Regions from separate parts of the Paenibacillus andongensis genome, predicted to be linked through region 1. Evidence: riboswitches for the same ligand, from Rfam matches in the RefSeq annotation. Region 1 holds a riboswitch; each other region holds the start of a gene.
The links. A riboswitch is a leader RNA that binds a small molecule or an ion and turns the genes downstream of it on or off. The one in region 1 is predicted to bind cyclic di-GMP.
Positions count from the first base shown of each region.

Region 2: linked by a shared signal. The riboswitch ahead of NYR53_RS12190 (sensor domain-containing diguanylate cyclase) and the one ahead of NYR53_RS21835 (pyridoxal phosphate-dependent decarboxylase family protein) in region 1 are both predicted to bind cyclic di-GMP.
Region 3: linked by a shared signal. The riboswitch ahead of NYR53_RS02865 (hypothetical protein) and the one ahead of NYR53_RS21835 (pyridoxal phosphate-dependent decarboxylase family protein) in region 1 are both predicted to bind cyclic di-GMP.
Region 4: linked by a shared signal. The riboswitch ahead of NYR53_RS01140 (transglutaminase-like domain-containing protein) and the one ahead of NYR53_RS21835 (pyridoxal phosphate-dependent decarboxylase family protein) in region 1 are both predicted to bind cyclic di-GMP.

Region 1 is NZ_CP104467.1:4,763,741-4,768,120, forward strand. It holds gene NYR53_RS21830 (methyl-accepting chemotaxis protein) at 1-155, opposite strand, end outside; gene NYR53_RS21835 (pyridoxal phosphate-dependent decarboxylase family protein) at 162-1,832, opposite strand; cyclic di-GMP riboswitch class I at 1,926-2,011, opposite strand; gene NYR53_RS21840 (ABC transporter ATP-binding protein) at 2,364-4,166, opposite strand; gene NYR53_RS21845 (ABC transporter ATP-binding protein) at 4,138-4,380, opposite strand, start outside.
Region 2 is NZ_CP104467.1:2,775,539-2,779,918, reverse strand. It holds gene NYR53_RS12190 (sensor domain-containing diguanylate cyclase) at 1-2,223, opposite strand, end outside; cyclic di-GMP riboswitch class I at 2,322-2,407, opposite strand; gene NYR53_RS12185 (adenine deaminase) at 2,677-4,380, opposite strand, start outside.
Region 3 is NZ_CP104467.1:614,906-619,285, forward strand. It holds gene NYR53_RS02860 (S-layer homology domain-containing protein) at 1-1,560, shown strand, start outside; cyclic di-GMP riboswitch class I at 1,771-1,865, shown strand; gene NYR53_RS02865 (hypothetical protein) at 1,913-2,155, shown strand; gene NYR53_RS02870 (hypothetical protein) at 2,479-2,775, shown strand; gene NYR53_RS02875 (PspA/IM30 family protein) at 2,819-3,481, shown strand; gene NYR53_RS02880 (PspC domain-containing protein) at 3,484-3,942, shown strand; gene NYR53_RS02885 (PspA/IM30 family protein) at 3,946-4,380, shown strand, end outside.
Region 4 is NZ_CP104467.1:251,655-256,034, forward strand. It holds gene NYR53_RS01130 (SdrD B-like domain-containing protein) at 1-789, opposite strand, end outside; gene NYR53_RS01135 (class D sortase) at 1,301-2,008, shown strand; cyclic di-GMP riboswitch class I at 2,094-2,181, shown strand; gene NYR53_RS01140 (transglutaminase-like domain-containing protein) at 2,194-3,000, shown strand; gene NYR53_RS01145 (collagen binding domain-containing protein) at 3,195-4,380, shown strand, end outside.

The DNA of each region.
Region 1 (4,380 bases):
TCAAGCTTCGTTGTTAATTTTTTGCTGGTCAAATAGCCAGAGACGGAGAATGCCGCACAAACAAATATCAACAGCAGTATGATACTGCTTGTCATCTTTACCGCGATTTGCCCTCTGAACCAGTTTATTATTTTTGTTGGAGCATGCTTTGCCACCTTCAATTACCTCCCGCTTAAAATCGATGTTTCCGAATATTTCTCGTAGACTTGCGCTACAGTTTCCTTCAAATATTGAACGATGTCATGTACATGTTTGGTCTCCGTATAAGGGGAGATTACAAAAATCTTTGTCGCGTATAGAGCAACAGAACAATCATCCTTCGTTTGAACGAGCAGATGCTTTTTGGTATCACCAAAAAATATACGGTCGCGATGATTCCCTAACATTTCGAACAAACGCTCGTTAAATTTATTATTCCGTTCAATTTCCTTAACCGTGCATGTACCCGAAATTTCTTCCTGAAAATGTGGGCTTTCTTCCGGATATATACGAAAAAGTGTCATAATGCCAGGGTTGTCGTTATTAACGATTTCAGCTTGCGGAATTTCTTGGCGCAGCGCTTCCCTGAAAGCAAGATTAACCTCAACGAACTGGGCTAGCAATTGCTGATACCCTTGAATGCCGAATGCAAGCAATGCGCTGTATATACTGATGGAGCTAGCCATGCGCGAACACTCCAACGTATATCCGGTATGATACTGACCGTATCCCCGATGTCCTACATAGGGGGTTTCATCCGAATGCAGATCCATTAGTGTTAAATCGGCGGCATCCTTGACCAGGAACAGACTAGTCAGGTAAGGGGTTTGCCCTAGCTTTTGAAAATCAAAACAAAGCGAGTCGGCCAAATGCAAATGCCTCATCTTGCTTTGGATAGCCATTAAAGCCTGAGCGACATCTTTCTTAAATTCGAGTGGATTGGCGTTGAAATCATAGTCATTAAAGAATGCAAAGAAGCCACCTAATGCAGAGTCTGCATGAATATGCGGTCTATGTAACCCATGGTGAACGGCTAGCTTGTCAGACACAGCATAAATTTGTTCCAAATCGTCAATCCCCATGGCATCCGTCGTTCCTGTCGTAGCTACAATGTAAATCGGGATCCCACCCCGTGCGATCACTTCTTCCATTTTCACTCTGAGATCATTCACATCCATGGAGCTGTCTGCATTCGTGCGAACTCTGACCAATTTATCGCTCCCAATGCCTACTGCCTCCATAGATTTAAACAAGCTGTAGTGAGCGGCATCGGAACAAAAAGCATACAAGTTATCGGGAACACCTTTTTGCAAGGCGTCCGGAACGAATTTGGCGATCGCTATCCGGAGTCCTGAGAATACAGCTCCTTGTCCGCCCCACGTCGTATACCCGCCGCTTTTCAGCGCATCATAGCTTATTAATTTGGACATCATGCTGATTACCCTAACTTCCGCTTCAGCTCCGGCTGGGCCGTATACATCCCATAAATTGTTGCCGTTAACCAAGAACGCCGCAATCATGCCCATAATACCCGGGATGCTAGCCATCGGTAAAATATTCGTCAAGAAATTTTTCGTATGATAGGGATGATCATGCAGCAATTTCAATAACTCTGTATTAACTTCCTCTAGGGGGACACTGCCATTAGGGATGGAGCTATCTCGAATAAGATTGTTATAGAAAGTCCCTGTTCGATTTTTCTCGCCTTTAAGATTGACGCCGTCCGGATTTTTGAGATCATCCACTCCTGTTACTAATTGTTCAATGAGCCGCAAAACCAGTTGACGCGTTTGTTGGTTTCCATCCTCACTGGGGAATAATTGCTGAACATTCGTAAGTCTTTTCTCTCTCATTATTTTCTCTCCTATCGATAGAATTGCTTGAAGAAAATGTTCACAAAAAAAAGGAGAAACACAGGCATAAATGCCCTATTCCACCAATTGCTACAATGCAACTGGCTGACATATCCTTGTTGGATGTAGTCCCTCTAGTTTTGCGTCCCTATTTTTCAATAGGTTTGCCATTATTAAGTTGTAGGTGAAAATTCCCATCTTCGACAATAATCGACAGCAAAACTTTACAATTTTATACATTAGTATAGTATAGTAAACTAAATAAAACAACACAATTTTCCATTATTGTTTGTAAAGTTATTATATTGTAACTAAATTGCTTTTTTAACATAATTCAAATCAATGGTAAAATAGTATCAACATTCTCTTTTCAAGACAGTTATACCAGTCAAATTATGCAATAAACCGATAGAATCTTCCGGCATCTTTCTAGGACTATTATCATGCATATACAAAAAAAAGCTTCGTCACGACTTCCTAACAAGGAGTCCGACAAAGCTTATTTCAACCCTCAATTGCTGCGCATTCATGCTAAGAAATGGTTTGTGCAGAATCCATATTCCCTTGTGAATGCAGATATAACTGCTCGTAATAGCCACGGAGCGCAAGTAATTGAGCGTGATTCCCTTCTTCAACAATTTTCCCATGACTCATCACAATGATGCGGTTAGCATGCATAATGGTCGAGATGCGATGCGCGATGACAAGTGTCGTTCTTCCTTCAGCAACGACCTGCAGCGCAGATTGAATCAACTGCTCCGTTTGGGAGTCCAAATTCGCTGTCGCTTCATCAAGAATCAGTACTTTCGGCTTGAATACGATAATTCGCGCGAATGAGATCAGCTGTCTCTCTCCTGCGGAAAGCCCGCTTCCTCTCTCGGATATGCGTGTTTCATAACCATCCTTCATTCGTGAAATAAGATTGTCTGCCCCAACCATCCGGCATGCCTCAATTACTTCCTCACGCGTTATGCTTTCATCGAACATCCGCACATTATCCAGAATACTGCCTGCGTATAAGTACGGTTCCTGCTGTACAAGTCCTACCATTCGGTGTAAATCAGCCTGCGGGATATCCCGCAGATCCGTGCCATCAATGCGAATACTTCCTTCCTGCACATCATAAAAGCGGCAAAGCAAACTAATCAGCGAGCTTTTACCAGCGCCCGTCGTCCCAACAATACCGATCATTTCGCCCGGCTCAATATGAAGCTCTAAATCCTCGATAACTGCTGTATCTTTCAAATAACCAAAATGCACATGATTGAAATGTATGTCCCCCTTCACATCGGACAACGAAAGCGGCGACACGCCTTCCTTATCTTTTACTTCCGGTTGAATAGAGAAGATATTCCAAATTCGATTGACAGATACCGTCGTAGATTGAAGAGTATTCCACTGCTGCGTAATGTTATTAATCGGTTGAAAAAACTGCCGGATATACGTTATAAAAGCATACAATACACCGAATTCAATCGTTTTATCAAAAACGGCCATACCGCCAATCCAAGTGATAAAGGCTACCGATAAATTTCCCAAAATATCAAAGGAGCGATTGAACAAAACATTGGTTCGAATTTCTCTCAAATTAGCACGAAAATACCCTAGATTTTTCTCCGTAAAGCGATTCATCTGTTCCTTCTCTTGATGAAAAGCCTGAATGAGATGCATCCCAGATAAATTCTCAGCGGCAAAAGCAACCATTTGAGACAGCTGCGTCCTCGAGAGCTGATACGTTTTGCGCATATATCTGCGAAAACTGACCGCTATGAGAAGAATGATTGGGATCACGATCATACTGTACAGCGTTAGCTGAGGGTCTAGATGGTACATCAGCACGATGATGAATACGAGCGTCATACTATCGCGTACCAGGCTAAGAAGAACCTGCGTAAAAAACTGATTCAGCGTTTCCGTGTCACTAGAAACATGCGTAATCAGGCTGCCGCTTGGCGTCCGGTCATAATAAGACATCGACTGCTTAAAGATGTGTTCGAATAAATCCTTGCGAATTTTGGCGACGATGCTTTGCCCGGCAAACTGCAATAAATTGTTCTGCAAATAACTGAAAAATAAACTGCTGATAGACAGACCTGCATAAAACAAGCATATGAGCAGCAGTGAGCGATAATCATTTTTCCCAATCATCAAATTATCATCAATCGCGATTTTAACCAGATAAGGCTGAAGCAAGTCCGCAGCTATCCCCAGTAACGCGCAAAATAAAACAGCTGCAAAGGTGAACCTGTGCGGTTTGGCATAAGCAGATAAAGCACGAAAAGAAGATCGCGTCTTCTGCCGCTCCTCACTGCTTTTGTTGCTCCGTATGGGCATCGTCGCTACCTCCCTCTTGTATCGCATGAAGCTCGGCGTACAATCCTTCTTGCGCAATTAGCTCTTCGTGCGTACCGCGCTGCACAATCCTGCCTTCATGAAGCACGATAATCTCATCCGTATGCTTCAGTGCGGAGATCCGATGAGCAATCCAAATGGTCGTTTTGTTCGATCTCTCTTTACGAATTGTATCGATAATATGCCTCTCCGTTAC
Region 2 (4,380 bases), 2.0 Mb from region 1:
CAACGACGATACAACAACTTGGCTTCTAATGTTATCTGCCAGTTGATCGATCAACGTTTTATCAATTTTCATACATTGTATGGGAAGCTGACATACATATTTCATTGAAGAGTAGCCTGCTCCAAAATCGTCAATGGAAATCATAAAACCTAGATTACGTAATTCGATCAATATGTTGATCACTTCTTCAAAGTTTTCGATCGCAAAGCTTTCCGTCACTTCCAGCTCGAAATGGCAGGGATCAACCTCTTCTTCTGCGAATACCCCGCGAATTCGTTCAACAAAGTTTGGCCGCAGCAGTTGGGCGCCTGAAATATTAATAGCAACGATAAGAGGCATGTCCGCTGATTGCTTTCGCCATGCGTTGAATTGCCTGCATGCTGATCGCATGACCCATTCACCTATCTCATTAATGATTCCGGAATACTCAGCAATGGGAATAAATTCATAAGGAGATACATGTCCAAGTTGTCTGTTCGTCCACCTAAGCAGTGCTTCCACCCCAACCATTTTATTTCGTGCCAAATCCAATTTTGGTTGGTAATGAAGCGTAAGCTCGTCGTTGTCAATCGCACACTTCAAGTATTGCTCTAAAAGCATTCTTCTGGTCCGAATCGCTTCAATCGATTCCGAATACAAACGGTAATTATTTTTTCCGGATTCTTTGACATCCAGCATAGCCATATCAGAATGATGCAACAAGCTTTCCGAATCCTTTCCATGATCAGGATACAGACTAATTCCGATACTGGCTGAAATCGTGGCACGATAGCCATCTAGATCGTAAGGCACATTAATCGTCTCTTTGATGACCTTTGCCAGGTGTTCAATTGGCTTGGAATCATGAACGTCATGGGAAACGATGCAAAACTCATCGCCCCCCAAGCGGCAAAGGAATTCGCCCTCCTTCATACAAAGCCGTAATCTCTCGGCAATCTCGATCAGCAGCAAGTCTCCCCTATGATGTCCCATCGTATCGTTGATCAGCTTAAAGCGATCCAAGTCGATGAAGATTATGGCAAAGCGGAATGGAAGCTGATGGTTTTGTGAAATGATTTTCTCCAGATACTCGAAAAAAGCTCTTCGATTGTTGAGACCGGTCAAATTATCATGATTTGCTTGATAATGAATTTCGTTCTGCGATTGCTCCAGCGACATCATCATGTGGTTAAACGAATTCTCGAGCTGGGTAATCTCATCTTTGCCGGATTCCTGAATGCGAATCGAAAAATCTTGTTTGGTTTTGATCACATTCATCCCAAAGATCGTGCGGTTCAATCTAGCAAATATCGTCCGCTGAAGGACGCAGCTAATAATGATAAAGAATACCAGTCCGGAAAGCCCAAAATAGAACAAGTAAAATAAGATACTTCTTTGAGCTTCCTTATATAATTCTCTCGGTTTCACGAATTTCAAGAGAACGGCGGGTTTATTATTGACGTCTGTTAGCAGCGAAAAGCTTGTGATCGTCGATTTATCAGACTCGGTCCAAAACGGCAGCGCGCGGTTTTTGGGACCCATTATGGTTGTAGCTTGAAGAGGAGGTGTAAAAGATGGATCCACAATAGATATACTTAAAGGCAAGTCCGTTTTTTCAGAAATATACTGAATGTAATTCGAGTCTAAGAAACGCGCAAAAACCAAGGTTCCGTGAATGGGTCCTTCATTGTTGCTCGTTAGAATTGGGTATGAAGTTGCGATTACCGGTTGCTTATCAACAAGCAATAACCCCATCTTCCGGGAAGAAGCGTCCGACTGTTCAAGGAAGGAAGCATATTCAGTCTGTAAGGTATGTATGAATGTACTTGGATAGCCGAGTGGGCTGTTATTGCCATAATCATAGGCTTTACCGAAGTAAACTTGCTTTCCGTTGTTCATCAGAAGCGTTATATTAAGACGACTTGACATAAACAAGGAATCGGTATAATTGACTGTGAGATAAGGATCGTTATTAGCAGGAATCGTCGGCCTATCGATAAAGTTGTATGTATCATCCCAACCAGCATAATTAATCGCAATTGCACCTAAATTTGTATACTCATCAAAATAAGAAAGAAGGTTTTGTTTCATGTTTTCACGCAAACTTTCAAGCTCCATCTGCTCATAATTGCGCAGAAGAGCCCTCTCTGAAATCACGTATAGAAGTGAAAGCATGCAAAGCGTGGTTAACCCTACGTAGATGATGATTTTCCGGCGAAGCGACATGGCAACATCAACCTCCAATGATGAATTTCTTTGTGCAATAGTCTTTAGGTTGAATAGCTGCCTATGATCTCCGTTCAAAAAAACCACATCAACTTAAGAGAGATGTGGTTTTCTTTTACAGCAACTGGCTGGCGTGGCGCATTGCCCTATAGCCCCTTTAGTTTTGCGTCCCCGGATTTCTGCGGGTTTGCCTTTAACGGTATTCTTATATGTATTTGTATTTATCTCATTTGATTATAATGGACTATAAATAACAACACAATATATAGTTCTAAAGTATTATAAAAACAGCCCACAATTACTGCGAAAGTGCAGATATTTTTTCTAAAACCGTTTGAAAAATGGAAAAGCCTGCCATTATGCAGGTTTACCTCAAAAAAAAGAGGCTTTCCTCAAGTAGATTTATCTACTTTTTAGATCAGCCCCTTATTCCATGAGTTCCATTAGCCTCCACCTTGAATCGGCGAAAGCTCAGCTGTGTATGATTAAAGGCACAACTTTCCCTTCATTTACATCAATTAAACCGTAATCCGTTATTTTCAACGCAGGACTAACGGGTAAAGAATGCGTGCTGATGGACATAATCGGGTTATAATGGCAGTAGCCTAACGATTCCATGGCCTTGCGCAGCTGCTCAACTTCCTTGGCGACTTGCTCCAAAGGGACTTCCGTTAAAATACCGCCGACAGGCAGCTCAAGATTAGCGATCACCTCGCCATTCTCAACTACGCTGAAGCCCCCTTGATTCTTGATGACCTCATTAGCAGCGATCATCATATCGACTGGATTATGCCCCACAACAAGCATGTTATGGTTATCGTGAGAATACGTCGTTGCTATGGCTCCACGCTTGATCGTATCCCCGCCGATTAAACCATAAGCGCGATTCCCGTTTTTCCCGTAGCGTTCAAACGTAGCAATGAGTCCATAGCCGCTCTCCGACCAGTTAAGCTTTCCTTGACGAACATCTACATCGACCTGATGCTCTTCTGTAAACGTGGAGCCATCCTTCACCATCATGGTTCGGCAGGCATACCGGCCATCCGCTGCTTCTGTGTTCACGGTGAAGTCCGCTTCTGTTAAAGGCGACATATGAACGCTTTGATAGTAGTGTGCTGGAAAGGCTGGTGCATGGACAGTTGGCTTGTATGGCTCGCGAGCATCATAGACCTTGCGGCCATGCTTGTATACTTGATCGATTGTCAGCTGCTCCAGATCGGAGATCAGTTGAAAATCACCAATTTTACCGGGCGCAATTACGCCGCGATCATACATCCGCATTCTTTTGGCTGGCGAAAGCGTACTGGCATAAATCGCCTGCTCAGGCTTCATGCCCATGCCTATCGCTTTGCGAACAAGGTGATTCAAGTGCCCTCGACGCTCAAAGGAATCAGCCATCACATCATCGGTAACAAAGCAAAAGTGCTCAGATACCTCATGCTCCATCAAATACGCCATCACTTCAGGCGTCATCGATTTTTCTTGAATTTCAATAAACATCCCTGCAGCGATCCGAGCTTCCATCCCCTCGATCGATTGATGCGTGTGATCGGAATCTACACCGCTATAGATCATTCGATGCAAGTCCAGATCCAATAATTTCGGCACGTGTCCTTCAATAATGAGGTGAGGATAATGAGTGCGGATATGATTTAAGATGTGGTTCGTTTTGCAATCAGGATCTGTTATCACATCTACGTAGTTCATGATTTCGCCTAAACAAATGATGCGTTCTGTACGAAGCAGCTCGTCCAAATCCTCGATTTCAATCGCGCCTCCGGTCGTTTCCATTGAAGTGGCAGGAACCGAGCTCGGGATGGCATAAAACATGTCAGCAACACAATGCTTGCTAGCTTTAATGAATTCCTTCACCCCGTCAAGTCCGAAGACGTTGGCGATCTCATGAGGTTCTGGAACGATGGTTGTAACACCGTTACGAATGAGTCCGTAAGAGAACGTCTCCGGCGTGACCATCGTGCTTTCGATATGCAAATGGATATCAATAAGGCCGGGAATCATATAACGTCCTTGTCCGTCCAAGTGCTCAGCCGCTTCGAAGCTATCGGCAGCCCGTCCTCCGATATATAGAAACCTTCCATCCAAGATCGCCGCATTGCCTTGGATGAATGTTTTAAAATAACTATTATAAATTCGGACATTTTCAATCAGTAAATC
Region 3 (4,380 bases), 3.5 Mb from region 1:
AATGCGGCTACCCTTACGCTTGAAGGAACACATAATATTGCGATTGACCCCTTTGATGTCGCAGTCGTTTCCGGTTATCTCTACGTGTCATCTGGTTCAGGGCAGTGGACGAAGATTAAGTCATATGATTTGAAGACCTTTGCGGAGGTGGGTTCAAGCGATATTCGCCAACAGAGTTATATCCAAACGCATCCTTTAGGGAATAAGCTCTATACGATCACAACGGATACGTCACCGAGAGACCTTGGAGCGTATAACGTAACGAACGGACAATACGTCGAGCCAGGCGGTTACGATTCTCCGTACCATGGCGATTATGCAATGTCGACGAATTTCACCATTTCTCCGGACGGTGCCTACATCTTTAACGGTTCCGGCAACGTATTTATGGCAACAAGCAATAAGTACGACGATATGAAATTTGTATACGGACTTGGACAAGCATATGACGGTATTACCTTTGATCTGTCAAAAAACATTTTTTACACAGCGAAGAACAATGCGATACAAGTCTATGATTACACCAATTTTAATAAAAGCGGGCTCTATCACTTGGACGGTACAGCCAAGAATGTATTTAATGGTACCAATCGATTGATTTCTGTATCTACGCTAGACGGAAAGAATATCGTCGAAATTGTAGAAAAGAATTCAATCGAAGCGATTGCCCCTATTGCGGTGCCTGGTGTCCAGTTGGACGGCAGAGTTGTCGACATTGCTTACGATTCCGCAAATAAGAAAGCTTATGCCATCGACGAAGCGTTCCGCAATCTATATGTGGTTGATCTTCAATCACAGACGATTGTAAAAACAGTCAAGCTTCCATATCGTCCTGCCGGACTTACTATATCGGAAGACGGTTCAAGTCTCTTTATCGTGAATGATGATCTAAATAATCTCATAACGGAAGTGCGCATAACTGATTTACAAATTTTAAGGCACTTGACTTACACGTCAACTGTTGATTCCGGTGACATCGCTCATAGACATATCTACCATAAAAACGGGATTCTGTATGTTGTGATGGGTGATTGGGAGCCGACGCTGCTGGCGTTCAATTCGACTTCCTTTGCAGCCGTAAACTACGGAACTGTGATCAAAGGGGTTGGCGATCTGGCTTTCTCCAGCAAAAAGAGCACATTCTTTACATGGTATCAGTCTGGCTGGAATGCAGGAAATGCCGGCTCCAACGTATTGGCATATTCCGTTAGTGGCAATAGCGTAACCAAATCAGGCGAATCCAGCCTAAGTTACCCGAACTTCTTGAGAGATCCCTTGGATACTCCGGTTCTATTGTTGGAAAATCAAGGGAAACTGGTCGTAAAGAATAAGGTCCTTGATCTCAATAATGTTGCGCAGGTAATCAGTACATTGCCAGAACCGATTTATGCAGCGAGTGCTAATGGAGAGCTGCTGGTTGGTAAAAATGGGATATACAGTGCGGCGACCTATCAGAAGGTTGATTCTTTGGCGCTGGGGACAGCAACAGAAATCTTCTTTGATCAGAATAGAATGCTGTATTATTATGTAAATGGTGCGTTATTGTCTATACAGAAGTAAAATAATAATGACCCGTGAGAGATATGTAGTTCTCTTAGGTCAACCAGTACTCTGGTTGGCCTTTTTTGTATGAAATCACACACTTTGCGTGCAAAGTCCTTCTTTTTTGTAGAAATATGTTGAATTTCATTATTTAATGGAATACCATGGAAAATAGATAGTACTTTACAACTAGAAATAATCACTGAAACACACCTAATATCAAGCAATAATGAACAAAGGCAAATCCATCGAAAGGTGGAGACGCAAAGCCACGGGTCTAAGCCATGAGTCAAATCTCTTGGGATGATAGCCGGGTTACTCTTTAGAGGCTTGTTTTTTTATTGCCAAAAAAGGAAGGGAGGGGCGAAAAATGGCAACATATCTGATGTTGATTAAAGTGTTCGACGATGCCGAGAAGGTTATTTATAAATTTGGTCCAACAGAAGAAAGTATGGGTGAAATTGAATTTAATCTAGTTAATGAAGAGTTTCGGCAGATAGAGAGAATCCCGGGTACTACCAAAGACCATATGTTCATGAGGGCTGCTTCGGCTATTGCAAGATGTTATACGGAGGGAGAGGGCTTTCCGGATAGAACTTTTTTTGCTTCATAATAGTGTTGTACTTTCATTAAATGCATGATGTAAATAAATGATCAGCTACCTTGCGACCTCGCTTGGTAGTTTTTTTATTCTGTCCCATAACACGTTCACAAATGCCTGGCTCAGAATATTACCCCCTGGGTTACCAAGCTTGCTAAGTAAAGACTGTCGTATTCATCGCGCTCTATCACAGGTCTTAGACGCGCCCCGACTAAGGTCTAGGAACAAATACCGTCGTTAGTCCGTTTTGGAAAGCTTCGTTTTTACCTAAAATAAAGACATGAACAAGAGCACAGCAAACAACACAGCAAACAACGAAAGGCGGTGACGAAACGATGAAAAGAAATACAGGCTTAGCCGCTCTGCTAATCGCATTCGGTGCACTGATTCTGTTAAATAAGCTAGGCATTCACATGGGACCATTTATTGGCTCGGTGATGGGATACTTGATTCCAATAGGAATGGTCGGCCTTGGTTATGTAGGTATACAGAACGGCAGCAAAATCGGTTGGATTATTGCAGGGCTTGGCGGTATCATCCTGATTGGTAAATTAGCTGGTTGGATCATCATTCTACTGGCGATTGGGTTGATCGGTTACGGAATTTCGATGTTGACAAGAAGAACGGTGTAAGGCAATGAAACGAATACAGAGAGTGAAAAAGGTGGTATGAGAGATGAGCCTACTTAGGCGAATGAGAGACATTACCGTAGCGACACTGAATGAACATCTGGAGCGATCGGAAGATCCGGTCCGCTTGATTGACCAGTACTTAGCAGCGCAGCGTGAGCAGCTTCAACAGTCCGAGAGACTGTATCAACAATGCGTAAGCCACGCAGCTTCACTCCGGCAGCAATATCTGACGGCGCTGGAAACCAAAGAGAAGCGCGAGCATCAAGCGTTGCTTGCTCTGAAGGCCGGCGAAGAACATATGGCAAGGATCGTGCTTCAAGAGAAGCTGCAAGCCGAAGAGAAAAGCGAGCAGTATCATGAGTTGTACGATCAAGCGAAGCAGTCCATCCTTGATTTGGATGAAGAGCTGCAGCAGCTCAAAGCTGATTACAAAGAAGTGGCAGACAAACGCAGCTACTACTTAGCGCGAATGGAGTCCGCAAGGTTGCAGCAAAGATTGCATGCTCGCAGCAGTGTGGCGCAGGATGCGACACCACGGATGTTCGGTCGCTTGGAAGAGCGCGTTTCCGATATGGAGCTCCATGCAAGAACGCTTCGCGATGTAAGACGAATGGGGCGCGAAAGTTACTATAGCGGGGGCAACTCGGCCGTAGATGCTGAAATGGAAGCTCTGAGAAACAGACTGCAGCAGGAGGGAGCCAAGTAATCATGAGCAAACTTTATCGCTCACGAAGAGATAAGAAGGTTACTGGTCTATGCGGCGGACTCGCCGAGGCCATGAATGTAGATGCAACGCTATTACGTTTGTTAGTGGTGATTACCACAATTTTCACCGGAGGAACGGTCATTTTCATCTACTTTGTAGCTGCACTTGTTATTCCGAAGGAACCTGGGTACGATCAGCCTCCATTTGATCCTTATGCTGGCTCATATGGCCGTCAAGGCTATAATGGCGGTGCTTGGAACGCTCACAAGCCCCCCCACCCTAACCATGCGCCACAACATACAGGGTACAATACTCCGTACGACGCAGGGAAAGTAAACAACATCGACGAGATGATGAAAGACATTGAAAAGAAAGCTCTGCAAAGAGAAGTAGAAGAACTGAGAGCCAAAGTCGCTCGCTTCGAACAACAACCAATTGATATTAAAAAAGGAGACGTGTAAACCATGGGAGTATTTACAAGAATGAAAGATATGACAAAAGCATCAATTCACGAGGTATTGGATAAAATTGAGGATCCGATCGTTATGTTGAACCAATATTTGCGGGATATGGAGCAAGAAATCGCGCAAGCTGAAGTGACTGTTGCTAGACAAATCGCCAATGAGCGCAAGCTGAAACAACGTCTGGAAGAGTCTGTTCGTCTCGTGGCTGACCGTGAAGCCAAAGCTTCCGCAGCAATCAAAAATGGCCAAGAGGCAATCGCTCGCCAAGCCGTCGAAGAAAAATTGTACCACGAAGATAAAATTGTTGAGTACACTGATCTATATACTGCTTCCAAAGCGCATGCGGATGAGTTAACACAGCAGCTGCACGAAATGAAAGATGAGTTCTACAAACTGCGTAACAAACGCAACGAGCTTGTGTCCCGCGCTCAACTG
Region 4 (4,380 bases), 3.1 Mb from region 1:
AAAGTTTAACACGACATTATAGGTGACTTCCTGTCCAGCATTTAATGTAGGAAGACTCCAGTAGACATTGCCGTACACGGAACTATAAACCCCGCCGCCAGTGGCTGAAACAAATGTAGAGCCGACAGGCAGAGTGTCGTAAATTCCAACGTTTTGAATATTTGCGCCACCAAGTGCGCTGTTCCCTTTTAGCTTAACCTGATAGGTGACATCACTGTTCAAAACAGGATCAACCGTAGGGAGGATTTTGGTTTTAGATATCGACCAGTTATCAGGATTCAGAGTTGCCGTAACTACTTGTGCAGTTGACGAAACCGAGCCGCTATTATCAGCTTTAGCTGTTGCGGTATTCTGCGCGGTGTCTCCTTGCTGAGTTACCCCTGACTTGAATTTGGTCTTCAGCTTAAGCACGCCCGTTGTACCAGCAGGTAGCGGGTTATCCATGACGAATTTAACTGTACCAGGAGTACTTAAATCGACATGATCGACATCAGCCGAGGTGTCGACGCCTACGTAGTCCAATGTATTTGGCAAAACGTCAGTGATGACCATATTCACGGCATCTTCCGTCGTACTCGGATTCGCATACTTGATCGTATACGTGATCGTTTCCCCAGGTACTGCTGATGTTTTATCTACTGTTTTTTCCAAAGACAAAGAAATAGCGGCAGACGCAACAAAATTGTAATAAGGTAATACCGCCAATGATAAAGCCATAAGCAAGAACAGCACTCTTTTAGGCAAATGCAAGAGGGTTCTGCTTCTTTTCAAACCCAATAAATGTTCCATACATTGCTCCCCCATAATCAGATAACATGAGCTGGCAATGTATTTTATTTTCAAAATATTCCAACTGCATGTCTCTTAAACAACTGTAAATCCTGATTCTTCTTCCTGGCATAAGAAATAAGTGCTATTGTTTCTGCGTTAATCTATGTATGAGGACGAACAATCCTGTAATCAGAGTAAGAAATGCCTGTGTAGTCGTGGAGATTGCTCTATTTGTCCTTCACCTCCTCGGAAAAATGATAAACTTTTACCAGTTAATGACTATAAAACGAACTATGCCAAAAAAAGAATTCTTTTTATTACACCAAATAAGACTGAACAAATTCTGAACAATTTCTTGCAAAAACGACAAAATTCTATGTTACCGAATCATTATTTGCTGTAACACCTGCTGGAAAGATAAGAAAGGAATTTACTCAAATATCTAGAATAGAAATAGGCATATTCTTAACGGAAACTTTTTCGGAATGATTGTGGTTGTATGAGATCCAAGAGAAAGGTGGTACCGCTGGTGATTAGAAAAAAGCTATCACTGTTAGTTATCGTTCTTGGGATTATCCTTTTTCTTTATCCAACGCTAAACGATCGTTATGAGAGCTATCAGCAGAACAAAATTTTGAAACAATGGCAGGAAAATCTGCAGAACATGGATCAGACAGCTTCTGACATCGAGGAGGAGACAGATACGGTGTTGGTCGTGCCTTCTTCCAGTCCCGATGTGGAAGCTCTGCCGTCAAGCGGCCAGCCAACTAGCCAGCCAAGCCCCTTGGCCGCGGAAATGAAAATGACACCGAAGCCATTAACTTTGCCGCAGAAGAATATAGAGGGTGTCCTCACTATTGATAAAATTGATTTGAAGCTCCCTATTCTGACAGATGCAACCGTGAATAATTTGAAGATTTCCGTTGCCAGTATCGCCAAAACGGGCAAAGCAGGAGCTGTTGGTAATTATGCGATTGCTGGTCATCGAAACCTGACCTACGGGAAAAATTTTAATCGATTAGATGAAGTCACCGAAGGGGATTTCATAGAAGTGAATACAGGGAGTAAAACGTATATCTACAAGGTAGTGGACAAACTGTATGTCCTCCCAGAGGATGTCTGGGTGCTGAAGGGCAACGGCAAAGATCGGGAGATTACGCTAATAACTTGCCATCCTATGGAAAATCCGACTCACCGTATTGCGATTAAGGGAATTATGGTGCAGTCTAAGGAATAAAATGTAATATTTTGTCTATTCAGAGAGACAAGCCTATGTTAAGATTGCACTATCACTATAGTGATTATAGGGATTCGGTGCGTTCCTCCGATAAAGGCAAATCTAGCGAAAACTAGAGACGCAAAACTAAAGGGCCTTCCTTAGCCGAACTAAGTTGGCAGCCAGTTACCGAAAGGGGATTTTTTGTGCTTAAGAAACCATTTATACCAGTGATCCTAGCAGTATTTCTGTTTACTTTCGCTCCGCAAGGGATATTTGCAGCTTCCAATCCATCCATGATAGATAAAGAGGCTCTGAATAAAGGAATTATATCGGTTCATTATTCAAAAGATAAAAACACCAAAGTTCTCGTTCGAATAATGAGAGAAAATATCAAATATGACTACACCTTCGAAGAAGGGGATCAGTACCCTTTGCAGCTGGGAAACGGACCGTATAAAGTGCTGATTGGCGAGTCCATAGGAGCTAATAAATATAAAGTTGTTGCGCAAGAACAAATAGATTTAGAAATGGAAGACGAGAATGCCGTATTTCTGCAGTCCATTCCGTTGATCGATTGGAACGATGAATCGAAGGCGGTCGTTGAAGCTAAGCAATTAGTTGGAGATAAAGACAAAGATATCGACAAAATAAGGGCCATTTATGGATATATCACGACACATTTTCAGTATGATTATGAGAAGGCCCAAACTGTAGCAGATAGTTACGTGCCTAATCTGGATACGGCCTACGAAGCGTCGGGCGGAATTTGTTATGACTTTGCAGCTACTTTTGCGGCAATGGCAAGAAGCGAGGGAATTCCAACACGTCTGGTTATGGGATATGAAAGCCATGCGCCAAATACTTATCATGCGTGGAATCAAGTTTTCCTAAAGGAAAGTAAGGAATGGGTGACGATCGACACCACGTATGACGCTATACATATACAAGCTGGTGAAACAATAGATATTATAAAAAACGATCATAATTATCAAATTTCCAAAATATATTAGAAGAAATGATGAAACCTGTACTCAACGGAGTACAGGTTTTTTTGTGCTTCCCATGTGAAAAACAATAAATTCCAATATTTACAATACATCTTGTATCATATATCATTGATAATGATACATTTTGTTTCAAAGTCATAGGAGGTAGCACACATAAATAATCTCTATAAACATTGATCCATGAATGGAGGTATGAAATGATGTTGAAGAAAAAAACGAGTGCACTGCTGATTACTTTATTAATTTTTATGCAGAGTATTTACGGGATTGGCTTTATTACTAAGGCCAGTGCGAACACGATTTCAAACAATATTCTTGACAGCGTGACGATGGCTGTATATGACAGCGCAGGTCAAGTCGTGACCGGCAATGTTTATGAGCCAAACTCCACAGTGCAGCTAGACTATACATGGTCGCTGCCAAACGGTCATGGGTACCATAGTGGTGATACGTTTACATTCACTCTGCCGCAGCAATTTTTGCTTTTCAACAATATCAGCGGTGGTTTGGTCATGGGGCAGAATCAGTTAGGGACTTTCCATGTTGATCAAGCTAGTCATCAAGTGCTGATCACCTTTAACAACTACATCGAAAGCCATGACAATATACATGGTACGCTCACTTTCCGAACACAGTTAGATATAAGTAAACTTACGGAAAGCACAACGGTAACGATTACAATTCCGATTCAATCTGGTGATCAGATTTTCACTCTTCATCTTAGACCTTCGGTCACTTCCACAATCGAAAAAAGAGGCGTACCCTCTGGATTTAACCCGAAAGATATTCATTGGACCGTCGATGTGAATAAGACGCTGGATTCTGTTGAGAACGCAGAGATGACGGACCCAATCCCAGCAGGTCTATCTGTTCCTGTTACGGTAGCCGTCTATGAGTTAGGGGTCAAATTAGATGGAAGTGTCGTACAAGGGGCGTTGGTGGATGGCAGTAAATATATAGTAAATATAACAGGAGCCAATCTTTCTGTTCGATTCACGGAATCTCCTATTCATATGGCTTATCGCATTCAATATACGACGCCAATAACCGATTTTGACAAAGCAACCTTTGTGAATACGGCAACGTTCGGGGGAAGTAATAAAAACCCTGTTCAGGCCTCTGCGACAGTCCATGTAACGCGTGGCAGCTCTTTAGATAAAATAGCCGAAAGCTATAGTCCCATTACGCAGATTATTAATTGGGGAATCAAATATAATTATAATGAGAGGACAATTGCCCAGTCAGCAGCATTCCTAAAAGATTTATTCAATGATACACAAGAAATAGTTGCAGGATCCCTTCATATTTATCCCGTAACGTTTAATTCAAGTGGTAATGAGACACTGGGAAGTGAATTGCCGAGTGGGGAGTATACCGTGACAA